DNA from 2 places in the Butyricicoccus pullicaecorum genome. Region 1 is predicted to be linked to the other one. Evidence: riboswitches for the same ligand, from Rfam matches in the RefSeq annotation. Region 1 holds a riboswitch; the other holds the start of a gene.

The links. Region 1 has a riboswitch for FMN ahead of ribD (bifunctional diaminohydroxyphosphoribosylaminopyrimidine deaminase/5-amino-6-(5-phosphoribosylamino)uracil reductase RibD). Riboswitches for the same ligand answer to the same signal wherever they lie in the genome.
Region 2: linked by a shared signal. The riboswitch ahead of B5F17_RS04395 (ECF transporter S component) and the one ahead of ribD (bifunctional diaminohydroxyphosphoribosylaminopyrimidine deaminase/5-amino-6-(5-phosphoribosylamino)uracil reductase RibD) in region 1 are both predicted to bind FMN.

What each region holds. Positions count from the first base shown of each region.
Region 1 is NZ_NFKK01000013.1:60,086-67,543, reverse strand. Features, by position in the region: gene B5F17_RS10710 (bifunctional diguanylate cyclase/phosphodiesterase) at 1-826, opposite strand, end outside; FMN riboswitch at 1,220-1,334, shown strand; gene ribD (bifunctional diaminohydroxyphosphoribosylaminopyrimidine deaminase/5-amino-6-(5-phosphoribosylamino)uracil reductase RibD) at 1,502-2,620, shown strand; gene B5F17_RS10700 (riboflavin synthase) at 2,602-3,234, shown strand; gene B5F17_RS10695 (bifunctional 3,4-dihydroxy-2-butanone-4-phosphate synthase/GTP cyclohydrolase II) at 3,251-4,450, shown strand; gene ribH (6,7-dimethyl-8-ribityllumazine synthase) at 4,479-4,943, shown strand; gene B5F17_RS10685 (hypothetical protein) at 4,940-5,143, opposite strand; gene ppk1 (polyphosphate kinase 1) at 5,327-7,450, opposite strand.
Region 2 is NZ_NFKK01000003.1:246,234-253,691, forward strand. Features, by position in the region: gene B5F17_RS04375 (histidine triad nucleotide-binding protein) at 1-278, shown strand, start outside; gene B5F17_RS04380 (ComEC/Rec2 family competence protein) at 364-2,625, shown strand; gene holA (DNA polymerase III subunit delta) at 2,637-3,683, shown strand; gene B5F17_RS04390 (ribonuclease M5) at 3,680-4,309, shown strand; FMN riboswitch at 4,368-4,499, shown strand; gene B5F17_RS04395 (ECF transporter S component) at 4,625-5,251, shown strand; gene B5F17_RS04400 (Cof-type HAD-IIB family hydrolase) at 5,757-6,551, opposite strand; gene B5F17_RS04405 (RluA family pseudouridine synthase) at 6,544-7,458, opposite strand, start outside.

The DNA of each region.
Region 1 (7,458 bases):
CAAGCACCGCGTTGCGCAGCAGACCTGCCCAATCAGGCCCGCTGTCGGCAAACATCGCCACGCCGCCCGAAATGCTGAACTGATAGCTGATGCCGTCCAGGCTGCGCAGGTGGCGGACGTACTCCTGCAAGCACTCGAACAGCTCGCGCATCTTGGCATGATTGCACGCACGGCACAGCACGAGGAACTGGTCGCCGTTGAGGCGGTACAGGTCAGCGCCCTCGGGCAGAAGTGCCTGCAATTCCTGAATGACTGTGCGCAGTACCATATCGCCGAATGCGTGTGAGTACAGCATATTGATGCGGGTAAAATCGTCGATGTTAAAGAGCAGAATGCCGCACTGCTGCGCCTGTCCGTGCGCAATCAGCGACTCGACCACCCGGCGGCAGCGGTCACTCGTGTGCAGACCGGTCACGCGATCGACCTCGCCGTCCTGCTCGAGATTCTCCAGAATGCCGATGACGTGGGTGGGCTTGTCCATGCCGGGCGGCTGGTAGATGCGTCCGCGCGCACGCACCCAGAAATACCGTCCTGAGGTTGCACGCATCTGAAATTCGTCGTCAAAAGTTTGTTTCTGTGTGCTGTACAGCAGCGAAATAGACTCGTCTACCCGGTCGCGATCACGCGGGTGAATGCGCGCAAGCCAGGTTTCACGCGCGTTCTGAATCACACACTCGGAAAAGCCGAAATCCTGCCTTGCTTTTTCCGAGATACAGATGCGGTCGCTCCTGATGTCGGTCAGGTACAAATATCCCATAATACTGTCTGCAACCGCGTCGTAAAGAAACTCCAGTGACGGGACAAAATCATGTATATTCATTTCCATTTTTGCCCTCCTGGGTACGTACTTTCAGCCGGTCAAAAATCGTGTGCAGACGGGCAAACCGTCCAGATTTTTTGCGGCAGAAAGGATGATTTATTTCTATCATTCTCTCACGTCCGAGGTACCTCTGTCAAGCCTTTCTATGTTTCATCTCCCGTCAAATGCACACCGCTGTTCTAGTCCGCGCGCGCCCTATTTTGTGTTTTATATTCCCTACGTTTTGTATCATTCATCCGGGTACAAAAACCTCTGTCCCATCGCATGGTTTCTGACCTTTTTTGTCCTCTCATTTGGCCCGCTGGTTTTGGGCTGCCCACATATTTTTTACGGCACTGTGCTAAAATAATGCTTGACAAAATTCGCCGTCCGGGCGTATACTGGCCTCGTTGATAGAACATACATCTTCAGGGCAGGGTGCAATTCCCTACCGGTGGTACAGCCCACGAGCCGCAAGGCATGATTCGGTGAAACTCCGAAGCCGACAGTACAGTCTGGATGAAAGAAGATGACAAAACCCCAAGATCACATGATCTGCGTGTATTTGCCGAACTTTTACGCCCTGGAATGCTTGCATTCCGGGTTTTTTTGTTGGTAAATGCGCTTATTTTTCGATTTTGTCTCATGCCCTGAACCCCAAGGTTCGGGGCATCTTTTTTTGCAGAAATGAGGCGGTATTTTATGAGCCATTCGGCTGAAGATCTGGAATATATGCGCCGTGCGCTGTCGCTTGCCGCACGCGGCGCGGGACATGTCAGCCCCAATCCTCTGGTCGGCGCGGTCATCGTCCGAGATGGCCGGGTGATCGGTGAGGGATGGCACGCCATGTTCGGCGGGCCGCACGCCGAGCGCAACGCGCTGGCAAACTGCACCGAGTCACCGCGCGGCGCGACCATCTACGTGACGCTTGAACCCTGCTGCCACCACGGCAAGACCCCGCCGTGCACCGACGCGCTCATCGAACAGGGACTTGCGCGCGTGGTCGTCGGTTCGTCCGACCCCAACCCGCTGGTTGCCGGGAAGGGCGTGCGCATCCTGCGCGAACACGGCATTGAAGTGGTGGAAAACGTCCTGAAAGACGAGTGTGACCGCTTAAACGCACCGTTTTTCCACTATATTCGCAACAAAACACCCTTTGTGGTGCTCAAATACGCCATGACCATGGACGGCAAGATTGCCACACGCACGGGCGCTTCCCAGTGGATTACCGGCGAAATTGCACGTGAGCAGGTGCATCGCGACCGCAACCGGTACACGGCGATCATGGTCGGTGTGGGCACGGTGCTGGCCGACGACCCCATGCTGACCTGCCGCATCCCCGGCGGACGCGACCCCATCCGCATCGTGTGCGACAGCCGCCTGTCTACCCCGCCCTCCGCCCGTCTGGTCGAGAGCGCGGGCAGCCTGACTACCATCTTGGCGACCTGCTGCACCGACTCCGACCGCCACGCACCCTATCTGGCCGCGGGATGCGAGATTTTGACCGTTCCGGCAGACGCCGACGGGCATGTCGATCTTGCAGCGCTCATGCAGGCACTCGGCGCACGCGGCATCGACAGCATCGTGCTCGAGGGCGGCGGCACGCTCGCCTGGGCGGCGCTGCGTGCGGGTATCGTCCACCGTGTCCAAGCCTACATCGCGCCCAAGCTGTTCGGCGGCGCACAGGCCAAAACCCCGGTGCAGGGCGTGGGCGTTGCCTACCCGGACGACGCCGTCCACCTGTCCGCACCCCGTGTCACCCAGCTGGGCGACGATCTGCTGCTGGAAAGTGAGGTCATTGCATGTTTACAGGAATCGTAGAGGAAGTCGGACGGGTACAGTCCATCCGGCGCGAGCCGGCAAACGCCGTGCTGACGATTACAGCGTCCAAGGTGCTCGAGGACGTGCATCTGGGCGACAGCATCGCGGTGTGCGGCGTGTGCCTGACGGTCACTTCGTTTACATCGAGCGCGTTCACCGCCGACGTGATGCACGAGACGCTGAACCGCTCGTCGCTCGGCGCACTGGGGCCGGGCAGTCCGGTCAATTTAGAGCGCGCCATGCCTGCAAATGGCCGCTTCGGCGGGCATATCGTGTCCGGTCACATCGACGGCACGGGCAGAATCACCCGTATTCGACCGGACGGCAATGCGGTCTGGTATACGGTCAGCGCCACGCCGTCGCTGCTGCGCTACATCGTGGAAAAAGGCTCGATCGCCATTGACGGCATCAGCCTGACCGTCGCGCAAGTCACCGGACGCGACTTCTCGGTCTCCATCATCCCGCACACCCAGGGACAGACCACCCTGTCCGCCCGACGGGTCGGGGATACGGTCAATCTGGAGACCGACTGCATCGGAAAATATGTCGAAAAACTGCTGGGCAGCCCGGATGCGGGCATCACCCAGGCATTCTTAGCCCGCTGCGGCTACTGATTTGGGAGGCTTTTTTATGCAACAGTACAACACCATCGAGCAGGCGCTCGAAGACCTGCGACAGGGCAAGATCATCCTGGTCACCGACGACGAAAACCGCGAAAATGAGGGCGATATGATCTGCGCCGCGCGGTTTGCGACCACAGAAAACGTCAATTTCATGGCGAAGTATGCCAAGGGACTGATCTGCACGCCCATGAGCGAGGAGATTGCCCAGCGTCTGGGTCTCGAGCAGATGGTTAAGGTCAACACCGACAACCACCAGACCGCCTTCACCGTGTCCATTGACCACGTCAAGACCACGACCGGTATCTCGGCCGAAGAGCGCGGTTTTACCTGCCGTGCCTGCGTCGACCCGGCTTCCCGCCCGGAGGATTTCCGCCGTCCGGGTCATGTGTTCCCGCTGGTTGCCCGCCGCGGCGGTGTGCTGTGCCGTCCGGGTCACACCGAGGCCACCGTTGACCTCATGCGTCACGCCGGCCTGCCCGAGTGCGGTCTGTGCTGCGAGATCATGCGCGACGATGGCACCATGATGCGCGGCGACGAGCTGCGTGAGCACGCGGAAAAATGGGGCATGACCATGATTACCATTCGGGATCTGCAGGACTACTGCCGCCGTCACGACAAACACGTCGTGCGCGAGGCCTGCGCCGAGATGCCCACCCGTTTCGGTGATTTCCGCATCTACGGCTATATCAACGACCTGACCGGCGAGCACCATGTCGCACTGGTCAAGGGCGAAATTGGCGACGGCAAACAGCTTCTGTGCCGCGTGCACTCCGAGTGCCTGACCGGCGACGTGTTCGGCTCGGCGCGGTGTGACTGCGGCCAGCAGCTCGCGGCAGCCCTCACCCAGATCGAGAAAGAGGGACGCGGTGTGCTGCTGTACATGCGTCAGGAAGGCCGCGGCATCGGCCTGATCAACAAGCTCAAGGCGTACGAGCTGCAGGAACAGGGCTTTGATACGGTCGAAGCCAATGTCAAGCTGGGCTTTGCTCCCGACCTGCGCGAGTACTGGATTGGTGCGCAGATCTTGCAGGATCTGGGCGCGAAGGAGCTGCGTCTCTTAACCAATAACCCGGAAAAGGTCTATGGTCTGGACGGTTTCGGCGTGGAGATCGTCGAGCGCGTACCCATTCAGGTTGCCGCAACCGCGCACGACCTGTTCTACCTCAAGACCAAGCAGAAGCGCATGGGACATATCTTGAACTACTAAGCACAAAATGACCGAAAGGATGAGTATAATGAATCTGTTTGAAGGAAAACTGACCGCGCAAAACATCAAGGTGGGCATCGTTGCCGCACGTTTTAACGAGTTCATCACCAGTAAGCTGCTGGGCGGCGCAATGGACGGCCTGACCCGCCTGGACGTGCGCGAGGAGGACATCGACGTTGCCTGGGTACCGGGTGCGTTTGAGATTCCGCTGATTGCGTCCAAGATGGCACAGAGCGGTAAGTACGACGCGGTCATCTGCTTGGGCGCTGTCATCCGCGGCAGCACCAGCCATTATGATTATGTGTGCGCGGAAGTGTCTAAGGGTATCGCACAGGTATCACTGTCGACCGGCGTACCGGTTATGTTCGGCGTGCTGACCACCGATACCATTGAGCAGGCGATCGAGCGTGCAGGCACTAAGGCGGGTAATAAGGGCTTTGACTGCGCACAGGGCGCAGTTGAGATGGTCAATTTGTGCCGCGCGATGGCTTAATCCCGCCCGCAGGCGAAATGAAGCTTTCGCTCAAGCCTTTCTCGAAAGGCTTGCGGAGTCTTGAGGCAGAGCCTCAAGTCGCGGCTCGCAAGCCGCGAAACTCCCCCTTTGATTCCGGTCTTTTGACCGGAATCAACCAAAATAAAAAAATAATCGCTCGCCGCAGCGAGCGAAATACCCCGCGGCCATTGGCCGCTCATGGGAAAGACCGTCCCTTCGGACGGTCTTTCCTTTTTTGTTTGTTTGAATTGATTCCCGGGGCGGACACCGGGAATCAAAAAGGGGATTCCGCCGTCTGCGGACGGCGTCTCAGGGCTCTGCCCTGAGAACCCGCAGCCTTTCGAGAAAGGCTGGCGAAAGCTTTAATTAGGGGTGCGGTGCTTTTAGCCTTTATGACCGTGGAACAGACCCGTGAGCCAATCCATAAACCCGTGCTTTTTATCCGGTTCCAGATCAATCATCTGATCATCCGGTTCGAGTGCCTTGGCCATCAGCATCTGTTGACTATCAATCGGCGTCTCACGAATCGGACGGGTACGATAAGAGCCGTCGCGCTGCAAAGCGCGTGCCTTGACGTTATCCGCCCAGCAAGTATCCATCAGATAATGAATCTTCTCGCGGACGTTCTGATCGTAGATCGGGCATGCAACCTCCACGCGCTTTTCGGTATTGCGCGTCATAAAGTCAGCCGAGGCGATATACATACGCTCGTCATTTCCCTGACCAAAGCAATACACGCGGGAGTGTTCGAGGAAGCGTCCGACGATGGAAATGACCTCAATATTCTCGGTTTTCTCTGGGATATCGGGCAGAATACAGCAGATACCGCGCACGATCATACGCACGCGCACACCGGCGCACGAAGCCTGTTTGAGTTTCTCAATCAGGTCGATATCAGTGATGGCGTTCATCTTGATGAAGATGCGGCCCTCGCCGCGCTTGGCGATCTCGCGGTCGATCTCGCGGATGATGCCAGTTTTGAGCGAGGACGGGGCGACCATCAGGTGCTCGTACTGACCGGACACATTGCCAATGGCGAGGTTCTGGAAGAAGTGGTTTGCATCCTGACCGATCGCCGGATTGGCTGTAATCAGCGACAAGTCGGTATACTGCAAAGCGGTCTTTTCATTATAGTTACCCGTGCCGACCTGGGTGATATACTGCACGCTGCCCTGGCTGCGGCGGGTAATCAGGCAGACCTTGGAGTGCACCTTATAGTTCTCCACGCCATAAATGACCGTGCATCCGGCGTCCTCCAGACGTTCCGACCAGTCGATATTATTCTGCTCGTCGAAGCGTGCGCGCAGCTCGATAAAGGCGGTCACGTCCTTGCCGGCCTCGGCAGCCGCGCACAGGTACTCGACCAACTTGGCCTTACGCGCCAGTCGATAAATGGTGATTTTAATGGAAATAACATCCGGGTCGTATGCCGACTCGCGGATAAGATGCAAAAAGGTGTCCATGCCCTCAAACGGATAGGACAGCAGGATATCATGTGCCTGTACCTGCGGTGTAATGGGCGCATTTAAGCGCACCCCGTGCGGTACACCGGGTGTAAACGGCGCGTCGGTCAGTGCGCGGCGCTTATTTTCGCTGAGTTTTGCAGGCAGGGCAAAGGCATAACCCATTTTAAGCGGTGCATTGGTGACATAGACCTGTTCCTGTGTGACCGGCAGGTGCTCCTTGAGATACTTTAAGAAGGTCTCGCTGATCGGCCTGGACAGCTCGAGGCGCACGGGCGCGAGGCGCTGGCGCTGGCGCAGCAGTTTTTTCATCTTGCCGCGGAAATCGTCGCTGTCGAAGTCAAACGCCTCATCGTCGGGGTTGATATCGGCGTTACGGGTGACGCAGAAGACGGTCTTTTCCAGGATCGTGTCGTCCTTGAAGATCTGGGACACGTGCTCTAGGATGACTTCCTCAGTACGGATGTATCGCGTCTCGCCGCCGGGCAAAAAGATGACCTCGGGCAGGGCTGCGGGCACCGGGATGACCGCAAACATGGGATTGTTTTTATATTTGAGCCATGCGCCGATGTGCAGCGCCTTATTTTGCAGATGCGGGAAGGGATGGTGGGTGTCCACGATCTGCGGCGACAGGATGGGCGCGATGGAGGATTTGAAATACTGGCGCACGAACTTGACCTCGGTCTCTGCCAGCTCGTCATAGTGCAGCTGGCAGATGCCGTGCACGCGCAGCTGCTGTTCGACCTCCTGATAGATCTGCTGACGGCGGGCGTAGAGCACGCGGACGGCCTCATAGATGTGCGTCAGCTGCTCGCCAGGCGTCCAGCCGCTCTTCTGGTCGATGGTGTGCGTCTTGAAGTGGGACAGATCGAACAGACTGCCCACGCGAATCATAAAAAATTCGTCCAGGTTGCTGGTGAAGATGGCGATGAACTTGAGGCGCTCGAGCAGCGGCACGGTCTCGTCGGTGGCCTCCATCAGCACGCGCTCGTTAAAGCGCAGCCAGGACAGTTCTCGGTTTTGTGTAAATCTGGTATCGGGCATTTGGGGTT
Region 2 (7,458 bases), on a different contig from region 1:
AAGATGACCTGTGCTACGCATTCTATGACATCGATCCCCAAGCTCCGACCCATTTTCTCGTGATTCCCAAGGCGCATATCGCTTCGGTTTCCGAGGTTACCCCGGAAAATCAGGCAGTCGTCGGTCACATCTTTTCTGTGATCGCACAGATCACCAAAGATCTGGGTCTGGAAAGCTACCGCGTCGTGTCGAATATCGGCGAGCAGGCGGGACAATCGGTCTTCCATCTGCACTTTCATGTGCTCTCCGGCCGTGATATGACCTGGCCTCCGGGCTAATTCCGGCTGTTAGAAATGGAATGTTGAAGTGGCGTGCAGCAATGCCGCCACTTCTTTTCCTATGCACGCAGGGAGGATTGGGGATATGCGTCGCTATCTATTTTATTTCGCCCTGGCATTTGCTGCCGCGCTTTTTCTGGTACTGCAATTCACCGAATATGCACCTGTGCTGGTAAAACACAGTCCGCTGATTCTTTTGTTAGCCGTCTATGGCATTTATCTGGCACGGTATTTCGGTAAGCCCATAGTCATCTGTATTCTGACTGGTCTTGCCGCAGGCGGAATTTATACCGCAGCGTATCATACGGTTATGGTCGCACCGCTGGATGCGTTATGTGAGCGCACGATGGTGATGCAAGCCGAAGTACGCGCCGATCCTGATATTTACGACCAAAATCAGCGTGTCGAGGTGAAGGTATCCTGTGATTCGGTTGGACTTTCTTCCTATCCTGGGCAATCATTTTCCGCCATCGGTTATCTGCCTTTGACCGAAGAGCCTCTTTCTCCCGGCGATCAGGTGCAAGTGTTGGTGACCTTTTATCAGCCAACCGTCCTTCAGGGGTTTGACCGGCAGCGTTATCAAATGTCAAACGGCAACTTTCTTTCCTTTTCCTATTTGAAGGACAAAGAAACCAAAGAAGCCGCACTCTTTGAAGCAGAAAAGGCCCAGGAAACGCCGCTTTTCTATCGTCCGCAAGCCCTCGCGCGACAGTTTGGCAGCTATATCATGGAGCATTTACCCGAGCGCGAAGGCGGTTTCCTCTACGCGCTTTTGCTGGGCAATCGCAACTATTTAGATCCTTTAGACCAGCAGAACTTACAGAAGGTAGGTCTCAGCCACATCATCGCTGTATCCGGTCTGCATCTGATGTTTCTGGTGGGACTGATCTATCGGCTCTTCAGCCGCAAGATCGGTGTTCTGGTTTCCTTTATCGCCATCCTGTTTTTCATCCCTATGGCGGGTGCTTCGCCCTCCATCATTCGCGCAGGCATCATGGCGACGCTCTCCGGTATTGCCTTTTTGTTTGGACGAGAAAGCGATGGACAGACTTCCTTGGGTGCCGCACTTCTGGTTTTGCTCTGTATCAATCCCTACGCCCTGTTCAGTCTCAGTCTGGAACTGTCCTTTTTGTCTACTTTCGGCATCTTACGCTATGCCGGCCGTCTGGAGCATACCCTGTTTGGAAAGCTTTATGTTCTTATTCCCGGTCATATCGGCAAGAAGTTTGCACACGCCTTTGGCGCTGCAGTTAGCTGCTCGCTGTGTGCAATGTTATTTACGACACCCATTCTGGTTAGTACCTTTGGCTATATCACGCTGTTATCCATTCCGGCAAACCTGATGATTTTAGGTATCATCAGTATCATTTTCGGTTTGGGCGTATTTTTCTGTCTCTTCCCATTTTTAACCGGTGTGCTGGTGCATGTTTTAGTGCCCCTGATTGACTATGTCTTTTGGTGTGCGCAGACACTTGGCACGCAGCACTGGGGTATTCTGTACTGGGAAGAAACCAGCGGTCGGCTCGCCGTTCTTTCCATCCTATTGCTCATTGTACTGATTCTTGCACATCGCTATGTCTATCCCAAAATCAGCATTCCGCTTTGCTGCTGCTTTCTCATCGCAACGACCGGATATGCATACTATCTCCACAGCAACACCACCCGCGTGACGCTGCATGCAGTTGGAGACGGACAGATGATTTCGGTGATCGACGGATTCGACTCGATGTCTCTAATCGACTGTGGCTGTGCTTCCAATCAAGACGGAATGGCGATATTGCGTGAGACTATGAACTGGTATGGCTTCTCTGAACTGGACTCGGTCATTCTGACTGCCGTGGACAAAGCCCATGCCCGCAACATCGCACAAGTTCTGACCGAAATTCCAGTTTCGCATTGCATCCTACCCAATCATGTGAAGGAAAGCGAAACGCTCACTGACCTCATGCAAGCCGCTGAACAGACTGGCATCACCTTAACGGTCTGGGAAAAGGCAGGGGAGAGTGCATACCCGCTTCCCGGAATTGCACAGACGACTTTGATCGGTGGTATAGACCGAAAGCTCGGCGTTCGTCTTGTAGACGGAGATTTTGAACTGCTGACGCTGCATAGCATGACGCAAAATATGCTCGATGCACTGTTAACATCCACGCCTCTGCAAAGTGATCGGGTTATCCTGGACAATTCGTTCGAAAAGCAAGACTATTTACAGCGTGCACTGAATCAACTTCAGCCCACCGAAATCATTCTCTCAACCGGATACGGTGCATCTGACACTCTATTCGACATTCCTGTCCGTTCTACCAATCTGGTCGGGGATCTGACCTGGAAAATTCCTCATCTCTAAGGAGAAATATTATGGCGAAAAAGCAAGAAGAAAATGGATTTTCTGCACTCAAGCAATCGTTAAAGACAGGTGAGCTTGGCAGACTGTATATTTTCTCCGGTGAGGAGAGTTATCTGCGTATGCATTATCTGGGTGAGTGCAAAAAGGCAATCATCGGAGACAGTCCGTTTGCAGAGTTTAATCTGTTTGAATTTGACGGAAAATCGATGTCTCCCGATCAGCTGCGCGATGCGATCGAGAGCTATCCTGCTATGGCCGAACGCAAATTGGTCATCGTCCATGACTTCGATCTCTACAAAATGCCTGCGGCTTTCAGTGAATTTCTGCCTGCGCTGCTCGCCGATCTGCCCGAATACATTTGTCTGATCTTCCACTATGATGTCATCGAATGTAAACCGGACAAACGCCTGAAAATCCATCAGGTGCTATCCAAAGCAGGTACGTTCGTATCCTTTGAACACTTGGACGAACGACAGCTGGTAGACTGGATTCGCAGACGCTTCCGTGCGCTCGATCGCGGCATTGATGACGATACCGCGCGGTATCTCATTTTCCTGTGCGGCACTTCCATGACCAATTTGATCACGGAAATCGAAAAAGCTGCTGCATTCTGCACCACAGGCACGATCAAACGATATCATATTGACACGGTATGCACCAAGGTACTCGATGCAGTTGTATTCGACCTGAGTGATGCAATCACAGAGCGTCGCTTTGACAAGGCAATCGCTCTGGTCAATGACTTACTTGCGCAGAAAAATCCTGAGGTCGTCATTTTTTCCACGATTGCACGTCACATGCAGCGTCTATATGCCGCCAAACTGAACGAATCTGCGCGAGGAAGCGAGAAGGAACTGCTCAGTCTCTTAGGTTCTGCCTCTCCGTACTATGCAAAGCGCATTCGTTCCGCTGCGCATAAACTACCCGAAAGTTGGCTGCGGCAATCGGTCTTACTGTGTGGTCAGACCGATGCTGCACTCAAAAGCAGTGCGGCAGACAAACAAAAACTGATTGAGCTTGCCTTATTGGAAATGGCAGCCGGATTGGAGCGCTCATGATTCGCATTAAAGAAGCAATTATTGTTGAAGGTCGATATGACGTAAACACGGTCAAGCAGTTGGTCGATACCATCGTGCTTGAAACCGGTGGCTTTCGCATTTTTTCCGACAAAGAGCGTCTATCGATGTTCCGTCAGCTGGCAAAAAAACGCGGGCTGCTCATTTTGACCGACAGTGATGGTGCTGGCTTAGTCATCCGAAACTATCTGAAAGGTTCCATTCCAGCATCTCAGGTTAAGCATGCTTATATTCCGGAGATCTTCGGCAAGGAACCGCGCAAGCGCACAGCATCCAAAGAAGGGAAGCTCGGCGTCGAGGGTATGAAGCCCGATGTACTGCGCGAAGCGCTGCGGCGTGCAGGTGCCACGATCTTAGATGATACAAGTGGGGAAGAGACAGGGAAGTGTACTGAGCATGCTCAGCGCGCAATCTCTCCGATCAAGAAAGCCGATCTCTATGCACTTGGATTATCCGGTCAACCGGGCAGCGAGAAGCTGCGCACACAAGTCCTGCGTGAACTTGGGCTTCCTACTACACTTTCTGCCAACGCGCTGATCGAATTTCTTAATGTGATTTCCAATCGCGATGAATTGGCTGCACTTGTCGAAGAAATCAGAAAAAAGTAAGGCTAGACGCTTGACAATCCATCTCGATATAGTATAATGATATCAGAAATTAAAGATCGTTCTGTTTCAGGGCGGAGTGAAAGTCTCCACCGGCAGTGAATCAGTCTATGTACTGTAAGTCTGCGAGCCTTAGGGCATGATGGGTGAGAATCCCAACCGACGGTTAAAGTCCGGATGAAAGAAACAGGTGACATAGCACAAAGCTACTTGCTTTTCTATGCCTACTTTTTAAGCCCCTTGGAGCAATTTGATTTGTTTCCTCGGGGTTGTTTTATTTCCTCAACAGGACGGTAGGAAAGAAGGAGCTGTATTCTTATGTCAACCAAAATGACAAAAACCATGAAAATCACTTACACAGCCGTGTTTGCAGCAATCGCAACGGTTCTGATGTATTTCGAATTTCCGCTGCCGTTTATGCCGCCGTTCCTCAAAATTGATTTGAGCGGTGCAGTGATTTTGATTGGTGCTTTTATTTTTGGCGTTGGCCCCGGCATCGCGATGGCTGCGATTAAGGATCTCATTCATGTAACGCAGACCCAGACGGCCGGCACTGGTGAGCTGCAGGATTTTCTGCTGACTTGTACGCTGATTATCATCGCTGTTACGTTCTATCGTCTCCACACCTCTCGCAAGGGCGCATTTGTTGGCTGTGCAGTTGGTACCGTTGTTATGTCGATTGTTGCAATGATTACCAACAAGCTGATCATTCTGCCGTTCTACGTAAAAGGTATGGGCTGGAACCTGGATATGATCTTTGATCTGTGCAAGAGTGTAAATCCGGCTATTGATGGCATGAACGCATATTTGTTCCTGGGTGTTTTCCCGTTCACCATGATCAAGGGCATCATCCTGACCACCATTACCATGCTGGTTTATAAGCGTTTGAGCGTATTTATCAAGGAAAAGCGTCTGAGCGCACATCATCCGGCAACCACTAATTAAGTCATTGTTCAAATTTATACCCGAAAAGCCGCTTGCACGATGCAGGCGGCTTTTTATATGTGTTTATGCAGAGAACTCTCAAAATCAAGCTGAAATCAGGGGATTTTAATTTCAAAATGGCTGCAATATGGGTAAATATATGTAAATGCAAATAGATTGGCAAAATACAAATTTAAAAATCAATCAAGATTTTGTTTTTGAAATGAAATTTGGAACGGACAAAATATCTAAACTGATCTAATCAGTGATCGCAAACAATTAAACTTACAAAGAAAATATAAAAATGATTGTATCGATCACTGGAGAAATAAAAAAACATGCATGTACATGCTGTATAAGTGCAATATTGGGGATTTCATAAAATCGCAGAAAACTAAGAAATTTCCAGGATTCCGGAGAAGTCCCTACTCTCAACTATACAAAATCTTTATTTTGTATAGTTAATAATATCTCAAAAAATCAGCACCTCCCAATCTCCGGTGCTGATTTTTTCATGTGATACACGTTATAACTGCTGTTCAATCACTTCAATCGCATGCGCAATTGCGTGCTGTGTATTTCTGCGCACAACTTGTGACACAATCTCTAAAATGTCTGCATCTGCATTTTCCGGTGCAAAGCTAAAATCTGCTGCCAACAGCATTGACAAATCATTTCCGCTGTCGCCAATTGCATACGCTCGTTTTGCATTCAGCTCTTGTTTGATCGTGCGCAATGCTTCACCCTTACTTGCACGCTTTTCTGTCACTTCCAGAAAAATCGGCGTTGACGATGCAGCCTCATACTGTGCAAGTAAATCCGCGCACGCCTCACGCACCTGTGCTAAAATCTCAGGCTGTCCGGTGAAATTCGCCTTATACAGCGGTTCTCCAGGACGATACTGCGCAAAATCTGTAAATTCACAGCTTGCCATCTGCTGGTGCCGCATCGACTCCGGGCTGGAACGATGCAGATAAATCTGCTCAGATGCGAACAATTCACAGCCCACCATCGGAAATTCCTGTGCAATACGGTCAATTAACGTCCAAATCTCATCATTTAACGGCAGCGACGCCAACGTCTTCCCCGCTCCGTCCCGAACAAATGCACCATTTAGGTATACTCTAGGTGCATCCGCCGGAAGAAGCTCCTCAAAATCAACCGTTGTCATCGGTGGACGACCTGTTGCAATACAAAAACAGCCGCCTTCACGCTCAAATCGATCGATTGCGCGTTGATTTTCTTCGGAAATATGCTTTTGATCGTCCAAAAGCGTGCCGTCCATATCACTTAACAATACAATTCCGTCAAATTTACCCATTTTCCTGCACCATTTTATTCAAAATTGCTATAAAATACTCCGGTAGGGGTGCTTCGAACACCATGCGTTCCCCTGTTCTCGGATGATCGAGAGACAAGCGCCAAGCATGCAGACATTGTCCGTCTAAGCTACTGAACCGATCCTTTTTCAAGCCATACAGCGGATCCCCAATGATCGGATGGCCGATGGATGCCATGTGTACACGGATCTGATGTGTACGTCCGGTTTCTAGCTGAAATGCCAACAGGCTATATCCCCGAAAACGTTTCAGAACCTGATAATGCGTCACCGCATGTCGTCCCTCCGGTACAATGGCCATTTTCTTACGATCAACCTTATGTCGGCCAATTGGCTGGGCAATCGTTCCCTGATCTTCGCGCGGTGCGCCTACCACAATCGCCTGATATTCTCGTGCGGCAGAATGGCAGGCAATCTGCTCAGCCAGCGACTGATGCGCTAAATCATTTTTTGCCACTACAAGCAGGCCGCTGGTGTCCTTATCGATACGGTGCACAATACCCGGACGGATCTCACCGTTGATTCCTGAGAGTCGGTCACCGCAATGATACATTAGTGCATTGACCAAGGTACCATTCCAATTTCCCACGGCCGGATGAACCACCATGCCACGTGCCTTATTGACGACTATGATATCTTCGTCTTCATAGACAATATCAATCGGGATATTCTCCGGTTCGATCTCCACAGACTGCGGTTCTGGCATTTGTACGATCACTTCATCGCCCGCACTGACCTTATAATTTTTCTTGACTGTCTTTCCAGAAGCCAGCGTTACATGCCCCTGTTCAATCCAGTTCTGCACCATGCTGCGCGTAATACCGTCAAGCTGCTCGCAGACAAATGCGTCGATACGCTTGCCTTCCTGTTCGGGCAAAACGGCAAAAAT